DNA from 2 places in the Streptomyces sp. NPDC058864 genome. Region 2 is predicted to be linked to the other one. Evidence: riboswitches for the same ligand, from Rfam matches in the RefSeq annotation. Region 2 holds a riboswitch; the other holds the start of a gene.
The links. A riboswitch is a leader RNA that binds a small molecule or an ion and turns the genes downstream of it on or off. The one in region 2 is predicted to bind cobalamin.

Region 1 (9,675 bases), on a different contig from region 2:
GGCCACCAGGTAGGAGTTGACCTGCAGGAACTCGCCGCTGAGCGTCTCGCGCTTGAAGAGGTTGGAGACCTGCGGCTCGATGCACTCGTACACGCCCGCGATCGAGGCGATGGTGGCGGTCGGGGCGATGGCCAGCAGCAGCGAGTTGCGCATGCCGGTGGCGGCGACGCGGGCGCGCAGCGCCTCCCAGCGCTCGGGCCAGTTCTCCTCGGTGTCGTAGTGGTCCGGGTGCAGCACGCCGCGGGCGGCACGGGTCTGCGACCAGGCCGGGTGCGGGCCGTGGCGCTCGGCGAGGTCGCAGGAGGCCTCGTACGCGGCGAGCATGATGCGCTCGGCGATCTTCGTGGAGAGCGCCTTGGCCTCGGCGGAGTCGAAGGGCAGCCGCAGCTTGAAGAAGACGTCCTGCAGGCCCATCGCGCCCAGGCCCACCGGACGCCAGCGCTCGTTGGAGGAGGCGGCCTGGGAGGTCGGGTAGAAGTTGATGTCCACGACGCGGTCGAGGAAGGTCACGGCGGTGCGGACGGTGGCGTCCAGCCGCTCCCAGTCGATCGAGCCGTCGTCGCCCACGAACGCGCCGAGGTTGACCGAGCCGAGGTTGCAGACCGCGGTCTCGCCGTCGTCCGTGACCTCCAGGATCTCCGTGCAGAGATTGGAGGAGTGGATCACGCGGCCGGGCTCGGCGGTCTGGTTGGCGGTGCGGTTGGACGCGTCCTTGAAGGTCATCCAGCCGTTGCCGGTCTGCGCCAGGGTGCGCATCATGCGGCCGTACAGCTCGCGCGCCGGGAGGGTCTTGCGGGCCAGGCCGGCCGCCTCGGCCTTGCGGTAGGCGGCGTCGAACTCCTCGCCCCACAGGTCGACGAGCTCGGGCACGTCGGCGGGGGAGAACAGCGACCAGGTGCCGTCGCTGTCGACGCGGCGCATGAACTCGTCCGGGATCCAGTGCGCCAGGTTGAGGTTGTGGGTGCGGCGCGCCTCCTCGCCGGTGTTGTCGCGCAGCTCCAGGAACTCCTCGAGGTCCGCGTGCCAGGTCTCCAGGTAGACGCAGGCCGCGCCCTTGCGGCGGCCGCCCTGGTTCACGGCGGCGACGGAGGCGTCGAGGGTGCGCAGGAACGGGACGATGCCGTTGGAGTGCCCGTTGGTGCCGCGGATCAGCGAGCCGCGGGAGCGGATGCGGGAGTAGGACAGTCCGATGCCTCCGGCGTGCTTCGACAGCCGGGCCACCTGGTGGTAGCGGTCGTAGATGGAGTCCAGCTCGTCCAGCGGGGAGTCCAGCAGGTAGCAGGAGGACATCTGCGGGTGCCGGGTGCCGGAGTTGAAGAGCGTGGGGGAGCTGGGCAGGTAGTCCAGCCGGCTCATCAGGCCGTAGAGCGCCGCGACCTCGTCGACCGAGCGGCCGGTGCCGTCCTCGGCCAGGCCGGAGGCGACCCGCAGCATGAAGTGCTGCGGGGTCTCGATGACCTGGCGGGTGATCGGGTGGCGCAGCAGGTAGCGGCTGTGCAGGGTGCGCAGGCCGAAGTAGCCGAAGCGGTCGTCGGCGCCGTCGGCGAGCGCGCCCTCGACCAGCGCGTCCAGCCGTCCGGCGTGCTCGGCCACGAAGGCGGCGGTGCCGTCGGCGATCAGGCCCTCGCGGTGGCCCACCGCGATCGACGCCGAGAAGGAGACCGCGCCCTCGCCGGCCGCCTCGTCGGCGATGGCGAGGGTGAGCAGACGGGCGGCGAGCCGCGAGTACTGCGGGTCCTCCGCGATGAGCCCGGCGGCGGCCTCGGTGGCCAGCGCCCGCAGTTCCGCCTCGTCCGCGGCGGCGCTGCGGCCGCGCAGCGCGGCGGCGGCGACCCGGCCGGGGTCGGTGTCGGGGAGGTCTGCGGTCAGTTCCGTCAGGGTGCGCAGCAGTTCGGCCCCGGTTGAGGCAGGGTCCGATGCGGTGGCGGGTGCGGCGGGCGCGATGGTCACGTGTGCTCTCTCCCTCGTACGGCGGCGACGCGGAGGAGCGACGGGGCGCACGCAGGGCAGGCCAGGGCATGCCGCGGCGCGTCCGCCGGCCCAACCCGCGAGGCCCGGACACTTCACCGTCCGGACGGCGCGCCGGACGGTGCCGTCGGCAGGTACTCGGACTCGCGGGCAGCCTCCAGGCGCCCGCACACCGTTGCGGGGCAGTCCCGGATTCCCACCGGCTTCCCCTGCGGCGACAGCGGAGTTGAGCATACATCTAGTGGCGCCCGCCCATGACACCACCAGATGTTGTGTCGATGCGGTTACAGAGCGAGGGGCTCACCGCTGCCAGTCGTGGCCGTCGCGGGAGTCGTGGACGTGCCCGGTCAGGGCGGCGAAGGCCAGGGCCAGGAAGAAGACCAGTGCGGTGACGGTGGCGAGGAAGGTTTCCATGCCTTCGACTCTGCTCCTCGCGCAGCGCCGCCGGGAGTGGCAGGACTGACGCACTACCTCGAAATCCTGCCACCGCCGCGGCCGCGTCTCTGCCATCCTGGACGCATGCTGCAGAACGTGGCCGTGGTCCTGCTCGACGGTGTCCATCCCTTCGAACTGGGGGTGGTCTGCGAGGTGTTCGGAATCGACCGCTCGGACGACGGCCTGCCGGTCTACGACTTCGCCGTCGCCTCCGCGGCGGGGCCGACGCTGACGTCCCCCGCCGGGTTCACCATCGGCACCCGGCACGGCCTGGAACGGCTGGAGGAGGCCGACCTGGTCGCGGTGCCCGCCGGCGACTCCTATGTGCACCGGGAGTACCCGCCGGAGCTGCTGGACGCGCTGAACCGCGCCGTGGAGCGCGGGGCGCGGGTGCTCAGCGTCTGCTCGGGCGTCTTCGTGCTGGCCGCCGCCGGTCTGCTGGACGGCCGCCGCTGCGCCGTCCACTGGCGGCACGCGGAGGAGCTGGCGCGGCGTCACCCCCGGATACGGGTCGAGCCCGACGTGCTGTATGTGGACGAGGACCCGGTGATCACTTCGGCCGGCACCGCCGCCGGGATCGACGCCTGCCTGCACCTGGTCCGCAAGGAGCAGGGCAGCGACGTGGCCAACGCCATCGCCCGGCGCATGGTGGTGCCCCCGCACCGGGAGGGCGGCCAGGCGCAGTACGTCGACCGCCCGCTGCCGCGCACCCGCTGCGACACCGTGGGCGAGGTCCTGGCGTGGATGGAACGCCACCTGGACCGCGAGGTCACCGTCGACGAACTGGCCGCCCGGGCGCACATGTCGCCGCGCACCTTCGCCCGCCGCTTCCAGCAGGAGACCGGCACGACGCCCTACCGCTGGCTGCTGGGCCAGCGGGTGCTGCTGGCACGGGAGCTGCTGGAGGGCACCGACGTGACGGTGGACGCCGTCGCCGCGCGTGCCGGGTTCGGCAACGCGGCGACCCTGCGCCACCACTTCGCCCGCTGGGTGGGCACCACCCCGCAGGCGTACCGCCGCACCTTCCGCTGCCCGGAACCGGCCCGCACCGCATGACGACGGGCCACCGCCCCGTCCCAGGGCGGCGGCCCGTGACCGTGGCCGGTGCGGCGGTCAGTGACCGGCGACCACCGGCAGGTCCTTCTCCACGCCCGGGTCGCCGGCGTCGGCCGTGAAGTCGGACTTGGCGGTCTCGTCCACGCCCTCGGGGGCCTTGAGGGCCCGGAGGACGAAGGTGAGCACGACGGTGACCACCACGTTGAGCACGAAGGCGGTCAGTCCGATGTAGCCGATCTGGCCGATGACCGGGATGGTGTCGGAGGAGCCGCCGAAGTGCTTCTGGGTCGGGCTGGCCACGCCGTACGCCACCCAGGTGCCGTAGACCATGCCGACCGCCCAGCCCGCCAGCAGTGCCCAGCGGTGGAACCAGCGGGTGAACAGGCCGCCCACCAGGGCCGGGAAGGTCTGCAGGATCCAGATGCCGCCCAGCAGCTGGAAGTTGATCGCGACCGTCTTGTCCATGGTGAGGACGAAGACCAGGGCGCCGACCTTGACCAGCAGCGAGACCACCTTGGAGACCTGGGTCTCCTGCGCGGGGGTGGCGTCCGGTTTGATGAAGTCCTTGTAGATGTTGCGGGTGAAGAGGTTGGCCGCGGCGATCGACATGATCGCCGCCGGCACCAGCGCGCCGATGCCGATCGCGGCGAAGGCCACGCCCGCGAACCAGGACGGGAACATGTTCTCGAACAGCTGCGGGATCGCCAGCTGGCCGTTGTAGCCGGTGATCCCGGCGCCCACGCCGCTGGCCAGCGCCATGAAGCCGAGCATCGCCAGCAGGCCGAGCATCAGCGAGTACAGCGGCAGCACGGTGGTGTTGCGGCGGATGACGTCACGGCTGCGGCTGGAGAGCACGGCCGTGATCGAGTGCGGGTACATGAACAGCGCGAGCGCCGAGCCCAGCGCCAGCGTGCCGTACGCCCACTGGGCGGTGTCGCCCGGGGCCAGGGATCCGCGCGGCTTGCCGGTGGCGGGGTTGACCTGGGAGTAGGCGTCGCCGGCCTTGGCGAAGATGTCGTCGAAGCCGCCCAGCTTGATCGGGATGTAGATGATCGCCACCGCGATGACGATGTAGATCAGCGTGTCCTTGACGAACGCGATCAGCGCCGGTGCCCGCAGGCCGGAGGAGTAGGTGTAGGCCGCCAGTACACCGAAGGCGATCAGCAGCGGGAGGTCCTTGATGAACCAGTTGGACGACTCGCCGCCGCCCACGCCCATCACGTCCAGGACGGCCTGGATGCCCACCAGCTGCAGCGCGATGTACGGCATCGTGGCGAGGATGCCGGTGACCGCCACCGCCAGCGACAGGCCCTTGGAGCCGAAGCGCCCGCGCACGAAGTCTGAGGTGGTGACGTAGCCGTGCTTGTGCGACACCGACCACAGCCGCGGCAGGAAGGTGAAGACCAGCGGGTAGACCAGGATCGTGTACGGCACGGCGAAGAAGCCGGACGCGCCCGCCGCGTAGACCGCCGCCGGCACCGCCACGAAGGTGTAGGCCGTGTACAGGTCACCGCCCAGCAGGAACCAGGTGATCCAGCCGCCGAAGCTGCGGCCGCCCAGGCCCCACTCGTCCAGGTGCAGCGCGTTCTCCGCCCTGCGCCAGCGCGCGGCGAGGAAGCCCAGGACCGTGACGACCAGGAAGAAGAAGATGAAGACGCCGAGCGCGACGCCGTTGACCCCGTCCTTCACTTCGCCACCTCCTTCCGTGCCCGCTCCTCACGGCGGACCAGGACGTACGCGGTGTACGTCAGTCCGGAGGACAGGAACACCCACAGCATCTGGTACCAGTAGAAGAACGGGATGCCGATGAACTCCGGGGTCAGCTTTGCGTACGAGCCGACCCAGAGCATGGCGACGAAGGGGATGACGAGGCAGACACCGGCGATCACGCGGGTGGTGGTGACCACCGGTGGCCGCCCGGAGGTTCCGGATGGTTCGGACATTGCTACGGCTCCGTCCTGATCTCTTACTCCTGTGTAATGCGCAGGCAATCTAGAGTCAGGACGGGAGGCACGTCACTACCTGCCCGCATTGCGGTATGGAAACGATCTACAAGGCCCGGGAACCGCGCGGGGGTTACGGTCGTTGCAGGCGCGCCACGAACTTGTAGCGGTCGCCGCGGTAGACCGAGCGCACCCACTCCACCGGCTCGCCGCCGGTGTCGATCGAGTGCCGGGACAGCAGCAGCATCGGCAGCCCCACGTCCGTGCCCAGCAGGCCCGCCTCCCGCGGGGTGGCGAGCGAGGTCTCGATGGTCTCCTCCGCCTCGGCGAGCCGGACGTCGTAGACCTCGGCCAGCGCGGTGTAGAGCGAGGTGTACTTCGCCAGGCTGCGGCGCAGTGCGGGGAAGCGCTTGGCCGACAGGTGGGTGGTCTCGATGGCCATCGGCTCGCCGTTCGCCAGGCGCAGGCGCTCGATGCGCAGCACGCGGCCGCCGGCCTTCATGTCCAGCAGTTCCGCCAGCCGGTCGTCGGCGGTGATGTAGCCGATGTCGAGCAGCTGGGAGGTCGGCTCCAGCCCCTGGGCGCGCATGTCCTCGGTGTACGAGGTGAGTTGCAGCGCCTGGGAGACCTTGGGCTTGGCGACGAAGGTGCCCTTGCCCTGGATGCGCTCCAGCCGGCCCTCGACCACCAGTTCCTGCAGCGCCTGCCGCACGGTGGTGCGCGAGGTGTCGAACTCGGCGGCCAGGGTGCGCTCCGGCGGCACCGGGGAACCGGGGGGCATCGTCTGGGTCAGTTCGAGCAGATGGCGCTTCAGGCCGTAGTACTTGGGCACCCGTGCGGTCCGTCCGGCCGCGGCCCCGGCCGCCTCCGCGGTCTCCGTCACCGCCGTGCCGGCCTCGCCGTCGGTCTCCATCGCCTCTGCTCCCGAGTGCTGTCGTGCTGCCGTCACCGGCTCCTCCGTCATTCGCGGCTCACATGGTGGCACGGCCAGGGCTCATATCGCGTTACGAGCCCAGATGTCGGTCCGGTAACGGACGCGTCCGGTGCTCTTATACACCCTTGACACCCCTAAAGGTCTAGGCCAAGCTTCGGGTCACTGGTCTACACCACTTTGTACTCACTGCCCTGGGGAGGGTGTTGTGAAGCGCAAGCTGATCGCGGCGATCGGTGTCGCCGTCATGGTCGCCGGCGTTGCGGCCTGCGGTTCGGACGACAAGGGCTCCGACAAGGCCTCGGCGCCGAAGGAGATCACCGTCTGGCTGACGGTCGACGCACAGAAGAACTGGCCCGAGCTGGTGAAGCAGGCGGACGACGCGTTCGCGGCCAAGCACAAGGGCGTGAAGGTCCGTCACGAGTACTACGAGTGGACCGCCAAGAACCAGAAGCTCGACGCCGTCCTCGCCACCAAGAAGGTGCCGGACGTCGTCGAGATGGGCAACACCGAGACCCTCGGCTACCTGGTCAAGGGCGCCTTCGCCCCCATCGACAAGAGCAAGTTCGAGAACTCCGGCGACTGGCTGGACGCCCTCGAGGGCTCCGTGACGTACAACGGCAAGACCTACGGCGTGCCTTACTACGCCGGTGCCCGCGTCGGCATCTGGCGCAAGGACGTCGCCAAGGCGGCCGGCGTCACCAAGACGCCGACCACCTGGGCCGAGCTGACCGACGCCCTCGACAAGATCCAGAAGAAGAACGGCGACAAGTTCTCCTCCTGGTACCAGCCCAGCCGCGACTGGTACACCGCGCTGGCCTTCGTCAAGGACGCCGGCGGCGACGTCGCCAAGGAGGACGGCGGCAAGTGGACCGCCACCCTCTCCGACCCCAAGTCCATCGAGGGGCTGAAGACCTGGAAGTCCGTCCTGGACAAGTACTTCCACGGCGACAAGAACAAGGACGAGTCGGACCGTTACATCGTCTACGGCCAGGGCAAGTCCGCGCTCATCTACGGCGCCAGCTGGGAGCGTTCCGCCGCCGCCGACCCCAAGACCGACAAGACCGGCAAGCTCAAGGACACCCTGGAGGCCTTCGCGCTGCCCGGCCCCAACGGCGAACTGCTGCCGAACTTCATCGGCGGCTCCGACCTGGTCATCCCGGCCAAGTCCGCCGCGCAGGACCTCGCCGCCGACTGGATCGACGGCTTCACGGACAGCGCGGCCCAGAAGGTCCTCGTCGCCAAGGGCAACCTGCCCAACGCCAAGTCGCTGCTCGCCCCGCTGAAGGACGACCCGGCGACGGCGGCCTCCGCCCGGGCCAACGAGAACACCTGGTTCGTCCCGACCGCCCCGGGCTGGCTGCAGGTCGAGAAGAAGCAGATCCTGCAGAACATGCTGAACGACATCGCCGTCGGCAAGGCGTCCATCGAGGACGCGACCAAGTCCGCGGACGAGCAGATCAACGCGGTGATCAACGCCGGCTGACCGGCACACGGGCAACACAGTGATCGACGCCGGCCGGCCGCCCCAGGGCGGCCGGCCCCGGTGCGACGCCAGGGACTGGAGTACCCGAGGAGCACATGATGAGTGCCGTTGACACACCGCTGGACAAGGTGCCGCGCCCGCGGCCGGGGGGACCGGGCCGCAGGCCACGCCGCTTCGGCGGAGCCGCGCTCCCGTGGACCCTGCTCGCGCCGACCATCGGCGTCCTGCTGCTGGTCCTCGGCTATCCGCTGGTCCGGCTGGTCACCCTCTCCTTCAAGCAGTTCGGCCAGGCCGAGCTCTGGCAGGGACTGCCCGGCGACTGGCAGGGATTCGCCAACTACACCCACGTCCTGGGGGACTCGGTCTTCTGGGGCGTCGTCCTGCGCACGCTGCTCTTCACCCTCGCGGCGGTGCTGCTCACGCTCGTCGTCGGGATGGGCGTGGCGCTGCTGATGCAGCGGGTCTCGCCCTGGGTCAAGGCGCTGATCAACATCGTGCTGGTGGCGAGCTGGGCGATGCCCGTGGTCGTCGCCATCACCATCTTCAAGTGGATGTTCGACAGCGACTACGGCGTCCTCAACTGGCTGCTCAGCCGGCTGCCGGGGGCCGACTTCAGCGGCCACAACTGGTTCACCGACACCAAGCAGGGCTTCCTCGTCATCACCCTCATGGTGGTCTGGGGCGCCATCCCGTTCGTCGCCATCACCCTGCACGCGGGCCTCACCCAGGTGCCCAGGGAACTGGAGGAGGCCGCCCGCATGGACGGCGCCGGGCCGGCCAAGGTCTTCCGGCACGTCACCCTGCCGGTGCTCAAGCCGATCATCGTCATGCTGACGACGCTGTCGGTCATCTGGGACATGGGCGTCTTCCCGCAGGTCTTCCTCATGCGCGACGGGCACCCCGAGCCGGCGTACCAGGTGCTCACCACCTACTCCTACGACCAGGCCTTCGTCGCCAACGACTACGACGCGGGCGCGGCCATCGCCGTCGTCACGGTGCTGCTCCTGCTCGGGGTGATGGCCGTCTACATGCGCCAGATGCTGAAGATCGGAGAGGTGGAGTGACGGCCATGCTCGACACGGCTCGCGCCGAGAGGGCCCCGGCGACCGCTCCGGCCGCGCGCGCCGTCCGGCGGCCCCGGCGCAAGGGGCGGACGGTCTACAACCTGCTCGGCCTGCTGGTCGTGGTGGTCACCGGCTTCCCGGTCTACTGGATGCTCAACACGGCCTTCAAGCCCGCCAAGGACGCCATCGACCCCGACCCCAAGTTCTTCCCGACCAGTCTGTCCTTCCAGAACTTCTCCGACGCCCTGGACGTCGGCGACTTCTGGGGCTCGGTCGGCCGCAGCCTGATCGTCTCCGGTTCCACCGTCGGCCTCGGCCTGGTGATCGGGCTGCTGGCGGCGCTGGCCATCTCCCGTTTCGTCTTCCGCGGCCGCAAGGCCGTGATCGTGGCGATCCTCGCCGTGCAGATGGTGCCGCTGGTGGCGATGATCATCCCGGTCTTCCTGCTGCTCAACCAGATCGACCAGATCGACAAGCTCTCCGGACTCGTCATCACGTACCTGACCTTCGTGCTCCCCTTCACGGTGTGGACGCTGCGCGGATTCATCGTCAACATCCCGAAGGAGCTGGAGGAGTCGGCGATGGTCGACGGCTGCACCCGCATGGGCGCGTTCTTCCGGATCATCCTGCCGCTGCTCGCCCCGGGTCTCGTCGCCACCTCCATCTACGCGCTGATCCAGGCCTGGAACGAGTACCTGTACGCGATGCTCATCATGAGCCAGGAGCACCAGACGGCCACGGTGTGGCTCGGCAACTTCGTCACCTCGCGGGGCACGGACTACGCGCCGATGA
Region 2 (9,675 bases):
AGGCCAGGGCGCGCAGCAGTGCGTCGTCGCCGCGCGCCACGTCCAGGAACTCGCCCACCGCCTGGGCCACCGGGCGGGCCGCCAGCCAGGCCTTGTACTCGTCGCGGGCGGCACCGGGCGGCATCCCGATGCAGGCCTTGAGCATCTCCTCGGCGGAGTGCTCGAAGTGCCCGGCGGAGCCCTGCGCGGCCACGCAGATCTGCTCGAGCTTCACCCACACCGCCCAGCTGCCGAGCGCGGTGATGGTGACCTCGCCGGGGCGGGCCGGGTCGCGGGGTCTGAGGGCGCCGACGCGGGCGAGCGCGTCGAGCGTCCAGTCCAGCAGCGCGGGCAGTTCGTCGCGGGCGGCGCCGGCCGGGGGCTCGTGGCGCTCCGCGCGTAGCTCGGCCACACGCTGCCGCAACAGGTCCAGCAGTACGGCCACGGCGACCGGACCGGAGGAGAGGTGGAGCAGGGAGAGCAGTTGCGGAGCGGCCTCCACGACCTCGGCGACGAGCGAGGGGTCGGCGTCGGCGCACTCCGGCTCGAGCGCCGCGGGATGCGCCAGCGACCACGCGTCGAAGAGGGCGACCCAGCCGCGCAGTACGGCCGTGTCGTCGCGGTCCCAGGCGCGCAGTCGCCAGCCGGGCCGGGCGGCGCCTCCTTTGTGCAGCTCGATCAGGCCGGTGAGCCGGGCCCGGTCCCAGGCGGTGCGCACCTGCCGCTCCGTCAGTGCCAGGGTGGCGACGGCTCGCAGCACATCGGGGTCCCGCAGTATCCCGGCGGTCCCGGGGGCGGCGGCGCCGGTCTCCGCGTCGGCCCAGCGGGCCAGCCGTACGGCGTCCGAGAGTTCGGTGCGCGCCCTGCGGGCGAGCTCGGGCAGCGCCGGGATTCCCTCCGGCGGCCGCGGCGGGCGGCTTCGCCGCGCTGTTGTGGCGGCACGGCGCGCGGTGGCGAGTGGCCTGCGCGGGACAAGACGCAGCGGAGTGTCTCGCGGGATACGGGACGTCACGGGAGCAGTCTTGCGGGTGAGCACCCGGAAACCCAAACGAGCGTCCCCTTACCGTGACGGACCGTGCCCGAATTGAAGGGAGAGATCCGCCTTTGTTGGGACATAAAGACCACGTAGGGAAGGCCTCAGAGGAGGGGTGTGAGGAAGCGCCGGAGCGCCTCCTCGTATGTTGAGGGGTTGGCGTTCCACATGGCCGCGTGCGCGGCGCCGCTGACGGCGTGCAGCGTGACCAGGTCCGGGCGCTGCCGGGCCAGTTGGCGGGACGGCCCCCAGGGGGCGAGCGTGTCGTCGGGCCCGTGGAAGACGAGCGCGGGGACGTCCAGCCGTTCCGGGTGGGCGGCCTCGGCTATCCGCTCCGCGTGCAGCCCGGTGCGGCCCTCGGTGGCGCGCACGCCCAGCGGCAGCAGTGCGCGGGGCGCGCCCCGTGCGGCGGCGGCGGCGCGGACCGTGTTCTGCCAGTCCAGCACCGGGGAGTCCAGCACCATCCCGGACACCAGGGCGCGCAGCGGGGAGTGGCAGGCCGCCCGGAGCGCCATCGTCGCGCCGGTGGACCAGCCGTGCAGCACCAGCCGGCGGGCGCCGTGCCGGACCGCGAAGCGCATGGCGGCGTCGAGGTCGCGCCATTCGGAGTCGCCGAGGTGGCCGATGCCGTCCCACGAGGGCGGCGCTCCGGCGTCGTTGCGGTAGGAGAACGCCAGGACGGGCAACCGCAGTTTGGCCAGGAACGCCATGAGGTTCATGCCGAGCTCACGGGAGGTGCCGAGGCCGTGCGCGAGCACGACCCAGGTGTCACGGGCGCCGGGCACGAACCAGGCGGGCAGCAGCCCGAGTTCGGCGGGGATCTCGGCGTCCCGGTACTCCAGGCCGAGGGCGGAGCGCGGGGTCCCGATGTGCACCTGCGGGGTGAGCCGCACCTGGTCGCCCTGCGCGACGGCGCCGCGGTTGATCCGCACCAGACGGCGGGTCACCGAGTCCGGGGCCGTGGACAGCACCTCGCCGACGGTGACGTGCACCCCGGCGGCGATCAGGCCGTGCACGCCGCGCCGCGCGGTGCCGAGGGTGCGGGTGAGGGTGATGTCCTGCCCGGTCACCGCGTGGACGGTGAGCGGGTCCGGGTCGACGCCGTTCGAGGTCGGCCTCAGGGCAAGCCCGGAGACGTGCCGCCCGGCCGCCACCGCGGCCGCCCCGGCACCGAACGCTGTCGTGGCGGCGAGGGCCGCCGCGGTGGTGAGGCGCATCCCTTCCAGTCTCCGCGCGCTCGGCGGGGGCGGCCAGTGGGCGGAGCCGTCCGGGCTCAGTCGCGCTCGTCCTCGTGGGCCGCGCGGGGCCGGGGGACGTCGGCGCGGACGGCCCGGTGCTCGCCGTGCTCCCCGCGCTCCCCGTGGCCTTCGTGCGCGCCCTGGACCTCGTACGCGTCGCCGGCCCCGTGCCCTTCGTGCTGCTCCGCCGCCTCGTCCCCGGGCTGGCCGTACTGGCGCAGCCTCTCGGCGACGCGGGCGAGTTCGCGCTTGGAGAGCAGCGAGGGCGAGAACCCGGCCACCGAGCGGGCGGCGAGCCAGACCTGGCACATCCACTCCAGCTGGGCGGTGCGGTCGTAGGCCTGCTCGAGGTCGTCGCCGTAGACGATGGTGCCGTGGTTGCGCAGCAGGCAGCCGGTGCGGTCGCGGAGCGCGCGCAGGACGTTGGCGGCCAGTTCCTCGCTGCCGTAGGTCGCGTAGTCGGCTACGCGTATCCGGCCTCCCAGCGCCGCGGCCATGTAGTGGATGGCGGGCAGTTCGTAGAGGAGCGTGGAGACGGCGGTGGCGTGCACGGCGTGGGTGTGCACGACGGCGCCCGCGTCGGTGTGCCGGTAGATCGCCAGGTGCATCGCCAGCTCGCTCGTCGGGCGCAGCGCGCCGAGCACCTGCTTGCCGTCCAAGCCGACACCGACCGTGTCCTCCGGGCCGAGACGGTGGTAGGGCACCCCGCTGGGGGTGACGAGCACGAGGTCGTCGCCCACCCGCACCGACACGTTGCCGGACGTACCGACCACGAGACCGTCGTCGACGGAGCGGCGGGCAGTGTCCACCAGCTCCGTCCAGGCCCGCGCCACCGTGTTCCGCACCGACATCCGTGCCACCTCCGAGCGCTGATCCTGACAGGTTGGCCGTTGCCGCCCGCTCTCGGGGCACAGTAACGTCCCCGCACAGCTTCCGGACCGATCACGCATACGAATTGCAGGGGCAGCACCATGACCACCGTCAACGGCGGCATCTCCTTCTGGTACGCGAAGTCAGGGCTCCCGGTGCCGCGTGAACCGCTGCCCGGGGACACCACCGCCGACGTGTGCATCGTCGGGGGCGGCTACACCGGACTGTGGACCGCCTACTACCTGAAGAAGGCCGTGCCCTTCCTGCGGATCGTCGTCCTGGAGCAGCGCTTCTGCGGCTACGGCGCCTCCGGCCGCAACGGCGGCTGGCTGTACAACGGCATCGCGGGCCGCGACCGCTACGCCGCGCGGCACGGCCGCGAGGCCGCTGTGGCGTTGCAGCGCGCGATGAACGGGACCGTGGACGAGGTGATCCGGGTCGCCGCCGAGGAGGGCATCGACGCCGACGTCCACAAGGGCGGGGTGCTGGAGGTCGCGTACTCCCCCGCGCAGCTGGCCCGGCTCAGGGCGTTCCACGAGACCGAGGTCGCCTTGGGCGAGAAGGACCGTCTGCTGCTGGGCGCGGCCGAGTCCGCCGCGCGGATCCGGGTCGCCGGGACGGCCGGCGGCACCTGGACGCCGCACGGGGCGCGCATCCAGCCGGTGAAGCTGGTGCAGGGGCTGGCCCGGACGGTGGAGGCACTCGGCGTCGTCGTCCACGAGTCGACCCCGGTGACCGAGATCCGGCCGAAGCACGCGGTCACGCCGTTCGGGACCGTGCGCGCCCCCTACGTACTGCGCTGCACGGAGGGCTTCACCGCCTCGCTCAAGGGCCAGAAGCGGTCGTGGCTGCCGATGAACTCCTCGATGATCGTGACGGAGCCGCTGCCCGGGGAGGTCTGGGAGACCATCGGCTGGGAGGGCCGGGAGGCTCTCGGCGACATGGCGCACGCGTACATGTACGCGCAGCGCACCGCCGACGACCGGATCGCCATCGGCGGCCGCGGGGTGCCGTACCGCTTCGGCTCCCGCACGGACAACGACGGCCGCACGCAGGCGGCGACGGTCGAGGCGCTCCGCGACATCCTGGTGCGCTTCTTCCCGGCGACGGGGCGGGTGGCGATCGACCACGCCTGGTCCGGGGTGCTCGGCGTGCCGCGTGACTGGTGCGCGACCGTCGAGCTGGACCGCTCCACCGGCCTCGGCTGGGCGGGCGGCTACGTGGGCAGCGGCGTGGCGACGGCGAACCTCGCGGCGCGAACGCTGCGGGACCTCGTCCAGCTGGACTCCGGCCAGGCGCACGGCACCGAACTGACCGCCCTGCCCTGGGTGCACCACCGCGTGCGCCGCTGGGAGCCCGAGCCCTTCCGCTGGATCGGGGTGCACGGCCTGTACGCGGCCTACCGCGCCGCCGACCGGCGCGAGCAGGCCGGGCGGAGCGCGGAGACCGACCGGGTGGCCCGCATCGCGGACCGCATTTCGGGCCGCCACTAAGGGGATTCGGCCGGTACGTGCGGCCCCGGCGGGTGCCGCGCCGGTGGTTCGGCTGCCCCGCCGTCTCGCGCCCTTCGGGCGCAGGGCTGCCGGCTGCGGATGGGGAGGTGGGCCGCCGGGGCTCGTCGGCGTGTGCGGGTCGGCGCGTGGCCGGGTTCAGGCGCCGGAGCGGATTTCCTTTCCGGTTGCCTCGGGTCTCGTTGCCGTCCGCGGGTGCAGATGGCCGCTTCCACGCCTGCTGCCGGTGGTGGGCGCGCCCGCCGTTACCCGCGACTGCGGGTGATTCGGGGTGCTGCCGGGCGGTCGGCGGGAGATCAGGCCCGCTTTCACCGGCATACACGTCGAAACAGAGCCCGATGTCGGGGAAGCACCCGCGGACGCCGGTTACGGCGGGCCCGCCACCCGCGGACGGTGGGCGTGGTCACCGGCCATCTGCACCCGCGGACAGCAACGAGACCGGAACCAGACGAACAACCGACCCCGCTCCGGCGCCTGAACCCGAACCACGCACCCACCCGCGCACACCGACGAGCCCCGGCCGCCCACCCTCCCCGTCCGCAGCCCGCCGCTTTGCGCCCGCAGAGCGCGAGACGAACCCGCACGGATCCGCCGCGTATGACCCCTCGTGACCAGGATCTCTTCCTCCGCACCAGGAAGGCTCGGCAAAGGGTCACAGAAGCATTGATTACAGGACGAAACGCAGCCCGCCCCACACCCCCCGCACGCACTGGCACCGCCGCGCCGCCCCTCGTTCACCTTCCGTTCATCCAGACTCCGTACGGTCGCCACCGCCACTGTCCGATCGAACGAATGCCTGGGTCAATGGAACACATCACGCTCCTGATCGGAATCGTGATCATTACCGCACTCGTGTTCGACTTCACGAACGGTTTCCACGACACCGCCAATGCGATGGCGACCACCATCTCCACTGGCGCGCTCAAGCCCAAGACGGCGGTGGCCATGTCCGCCGTGCTCAACCTCGTCGGCGCCTTCCTCTCCGTCGAGGTGGCGAAGACGATCTCCGGCGGCATCCTCGACGAGAGCGCGGGCATCAAGCCCGAAGTGATCTTCGCGGGGCTCGTCGGCGCGATCGTCTGGAACCTGCTGACCTGGCTGGCGGGCCTCCCCTCCAGTTCCTCCCACGCCCTCTTCGGCGGCCTCATCGGCGCCTCCGTCGCCTCGGCCGGATTCGGCTCGATCAACGGTGACGCGGTCGTCATGAAGGTCCTGATCCCGGCCGTCTGCGCCCCGGTGGTGGCTGGTGTGGCCGCCATGCTGGCGACCCGCCTGACCTACCGCATCGGCCGCAACGCCGACCCGGCCGCCACCGCCAAGGGGTACCGGGCCGGGCAGATCGCCTCGGCCGGTCTGGTCTCCCTCGCGCACGGCACCAACGACGCACAGAAGACCATGGGTGTCATCACCCTCGCCCTGATCGCGGGCAACGTGGTCGCCCCCGACTCCGACCCGCCGCTGTGGGTCATCGTGTCGGCCGGCATGGCCATCGCCCTCGGCACCTTCATCGGTGGCTGGCGGATCATCCGCACCATGGGCAAGGGCATCACCGACATCCAGCCGCCGCAGGGCTTCGCCGCCCAGACCGGCGCCGCGACCGTCATCCTGGCCTCCTCGCACCTCGGCTTCTCGCTCTCCACCACGCAGGTCTGCTCCGGCTCCGTCATGGGCGCCGGCGTCGGCCGCAAGGGCGGCGTCGTCCGCTGGAGCACCGCGGGCCGGATGTTCGCCGCGTGGGGGCTCACCCTGCCGGCCGCGGGTCTGGTCGCCGCGGGCGCCGCGCTCCTGGCCGACCGGGGCGACTGGGGCGTCACGGCGGTCGCCGTCCTGGCGCTGGCCGCCTGCACCGCGATCTGGATCGCCTCCCGCCGCAAGCCCGTCGACCACACCAACGTCAACGACGCCCACGGCAACGCCGAGGAGCCGGGCGTCATCACCTCCGCCATCGCCGCCGTCATCCCGCCGCCGGCGGGCCTGACCGTGACCGCCGCCGACACCGACCCCGCCAAGGCCTCCGCCTGACGGCGGCGCCGCACCGGCCCCGGAAGGAACCAGCACCATGCACATCGACTGGGCTGCCCTCGGCTCCGTCTTCGGCGTCAGCCTCGCCGTGACCGTCGGACTCGTCGGCCTGTTCACCCTCGGCATCGTCGGCCTGTCCAAGCAGGGCACCGCCGCCGGCGGCGCGGCGGGGACCTCCGCCGCGGGCGGCTCGACCGCCCTGGCCCGCACCGGCGCCTACCTGTGCTTCGCGCTGTGCGCGGCGGCGGTGGCGTACGGGATCTACCTGATCGTCGCCTGACCCGCACGTCCCCGCGCACCGCGGTGTGAAGTTGACCTCAGCTCCCGGCTTTCCGGCCGTGAGCTGGGGTTTCTTCTTTTCCACAGGCTGTCGCGGTGAGTTGACGGGCCGGAGCGGGGCGTGGTGGTATCGGAACCGCCAAACGGCGGCAGGAGAGGAAGTCCGGTGCGAATCCGGCGCGGTCCCGCCACTGTCACCGGGGAGCGGACCCCCGCCCATGGCCACGGCCCTGACGAAGGGCTGGAAGGCCGGGGGTGCCGCCGATCCGGGAGCCAGGAGACTCTCGTCGCCGGTCACGTCGAACCAGGGCGCGGACCCTGAGTGAGGACTCCTGCGATGCGCGGCTCCGGCCGTTCACCCGACACCGGCGCCGTGGCGCCGTGCGCGTTCGCCGCCGGTGCCGCCCTCGGCTGGCTCGCCGACCTCGCCCTCGCCGACCCCCGCCGCGGACACCCCGTGGCGGTGTTCGGGAGCGCCGCCGCCCGGCTGGAGCGCGCGCTGTGGCGCGACCACCGCGGCCGGGGCGCCCTCCACACCGCGCTGTGCGCGGGCGGCGCGGTGGTGGCCGCGGCGGGGCTCCAGCGCGCGGCACGCGGTTCCGGCCCCGCGTCCGTCGCCCTGACGGCGGCGGCGACCTGGGCCGTGCTCGGCGGGACCTCCCTGGTACGGGAGGCGCGCGCCATCGGCACCGCCCTGTCCGCCGGCGACACGGAGGCCGCGCGCGAGCGGCTGCCCCATCTGTGCGGCCGCGACCCGCAGGCGCTGGACGAGGCGCAACTGGCGCGGGCGGTCGTGGAGTCCGTCGCGGAGAACACCTCGGACGCCGTCGTGGGCGCTCTGGTGTGGGGCGCGCTGGGCGGCGTCCCCGGGCTGGTCGGCTTCCGGGCGGTGAACACCCTCGACGCGATGGTCGGTCACAAGTCGCCGCGACACCGCAGGTTCGGCTGGGCCGCGGCCCGGCTGGACGACGTGGCCGGCTACCCCGGTGCCCGGCTGACCGCCGCGCTGGCGGTGCTGGCCGGGCCCGACCACCGGGGGGCCTGGCGGACCTGGCGCAGCGACGGCCCCCTGCATCCGAGCCCGAACGCCGGGCCCGTGGAGGCCTCGTTCGCGGGGGCGTTGGGCGTGCGCCTCGGGGGGACGCTTGCCTATGGCGGGCGGGTGGAGCACCGGCCCGTGCTGGGGGCGGGGAACCGGCCGGTGGAGGTACGGGACATCGAACGGGCGGCGCGCTTGTCACGGCGGGTCGGCGCGCTGGCGCTGGCGGCCGCGGTGGGCGGGCGCCTGGCGTGGGGCGCGGTCGCCCGGAGGAGGGACTCATGAGGGGCGGGGGCCTGCTGGTCGCCGGGACCACGTCGGACGCCGGCAAGAGCGTCGTCACGGCGGGAATCTGCCGGTGGCTGGCCCGGCAGGGCGTCTCCGTGGCGCCGTTCAAGGCGCAGAACATGTCGCTGAACTCGTACGTGACGCGCGAGGGCGCCGAGATCGGCCGCGCCCAGGCGATGCAGGCCCAGGCGGCGCGCGTGGAGCCCTCGGCCCTGATGAACCCGGTGCTGCTCAAGCCCGGCGGGGACCGCACCAGCCAGGTCGTCCTGATGGGGCGGCCGGTGGGCGAGATGAGCGCGCGCGGTTACCACAACGGGAGCCGCGCGCAGCTGCTGGAGACCGTCACCGGCTGCCTGGAGGAGCTGCGCGGCCGGTACGACGCGGTGATCTGCGAGGGCGCGGGCAGCCCCGCCGAGATCAACCTGCGGCGGGGCGACATCGTCAACATGGGCCTGGCGCGGGCCGCCCGGCTCCCGGTGGTCGTGGTCGGCGACATCGACCGCGGCGGGGTCTTCGCCTCGTTCTTCGGGACGACGGCGCTGCTCGCCCCCGAGGACCAGGAACTGGTCTGCGGCTACCTGGTCAACAAGTTCCGCGGCGACGTGTCCCTGCTGGAGCCGGGTCTCGAGATGCTGCGCGGGCTGACCGGGCGCCGCTTCTACGGGGTGCTGCCGTTCCGGCACGGCCTCGGCATCGACGAGGAGGACGGGCTGCGGATGTCGCTGCGCGGCAGCGTCCGGGAGTCGGACACGGCGCCGCCGCACGGCGAGGACGTCCTGCGGGTGGCCGTCGCGGCGGTCCCGCTGATGTCGAACTTCACCGACGTGGACGCGCTCGCAGCCGAGCCCGGTGTCCTCGTCCGCTTCGTCGACCGGCCGGAGGAACTCGCCGACGCCGACCTCGTGGTGCTGCCCGGCACCCGCGGCACGGTCAGGGCCCTGGAGTGGCTGCGGCAGCGCGGCCTGGCCGGCGCAATCGCGCGCCGGGCCGCCGAGGGCCGCCCGGTGCTGGGGATCTGCGGCGGCTTCCAGATGCTCGGCGAGACGATCGAGGACGACGTCGAGTCACGGGCGGGAACCGTGCCCGGGCTCGGGCTGCTGCCGGTACGGGTCCGCTTCGCCGTCGGGAAGACCCTGGCCCGGCCGTCCGGGAAGGCGTACGGCGAACCCGTCGAGGGGTACGAGATCCACCACGGTGTGGCCGACGTCCGCGACGGCGACGAGCCCTTCCTGGACGGCTGCCGCACCGGCGCGGTCTGGGGCACCCACTGGCACGGCTCCCTGGAGAGCGACGGCTTCCGCCGCGCCTTCCTGCGCCGGGTCGCCGAGGCCGCGGGGCGGCGCTTCGTGCCCGCCCCCGGCACCTCCTTCGCCGCGCTCCGCGAGGAGCAACTGGACCGGCTGGGCGATCTGATCG

Region 1: it holds a riboswitch for cobalamin, as region 2 does, so the genes downstream of both, ACFW3D_RS18395 (ribonucleoside-diphosphate reductase subunit alpha) here and ACFW3D_RS24865 (cobalamin biosynthesis protein) in region 2, are expected to answer to the same signal.

Annotation. Positions count from the first base shown of each region.
Region 1 is NZ_JBHYMQ010000021.1:29,415-39,089, reverse strand. It holds gene ACFW3D_RS18395 (ribonucleoside-diphosphate reductase subunit alpha) at 1-1,950, opposite strand, end outside; cobalamin riboswitch at 2,081-2,239, opposite strand; gene ACFW3D_RS18390 (GlxA family transcriptional regulator) at 2,488-3,459, shown strand; gene mctP (monocarboxylate uptake permease MctP) at 3,517-5,148, opposite strand; gene ACFW3D_RS18380 (DUF3311 domain-containing protein) at 5,145-5,402, opposite strand; gene ACFW3D_RS18375 (GntR family transcriptional regulator) at 5,536-6,315, opposite strand; gene ACFW3D_RS18370 (extracellular solute-binding protein) at 6,542-7,819, shown strand; gene ACFW3D_RS18365 (carbohydrate ABC transporter permease) at 7,918-8,883, shown strand; gene ACFW3D_RS18360 (carbohydrate ABC transporter permease) at 8,889-9,675, shown strand, end outside.
Region 2 is NZ_JBHYMQ010000035.1:52,806-62,480, forward strand. It holds gene ACFW3D_RS24835 (hypothetical protein) at 1-991, opposite strand, end outside; gene ACFW3D_RS24840 (alpha/beta hydrolase family protein) at 1,117-2,229, opposite strand; partial or broken gene ACFW3D_RS24845 (class II aldolase/adducin family protein) at 2,451-3,101, opposite strand; gene ACFW3D_RS24850 (NAD(P)/FAD-dependent oxidoreductase) at 3,222-4,613, shown strand; gene ACFW3D_RS24855 (inorganic phosphate transporter) at 5,436-6,653, shown strand; gene ACFW3D_RS24860 (hypothetical protein) at 6,691-6,933, shown strand; cobalamin riboswitch at 7,089-7,215, shown strand; gene ACFW3D_RS24865 (cobalamin biosynthesis protein) at 7,270-8,256, shown strand; gene ACFW3D_RS24870 (cobyric acid synthase) at 8,253-9,675, shown strand, end outside.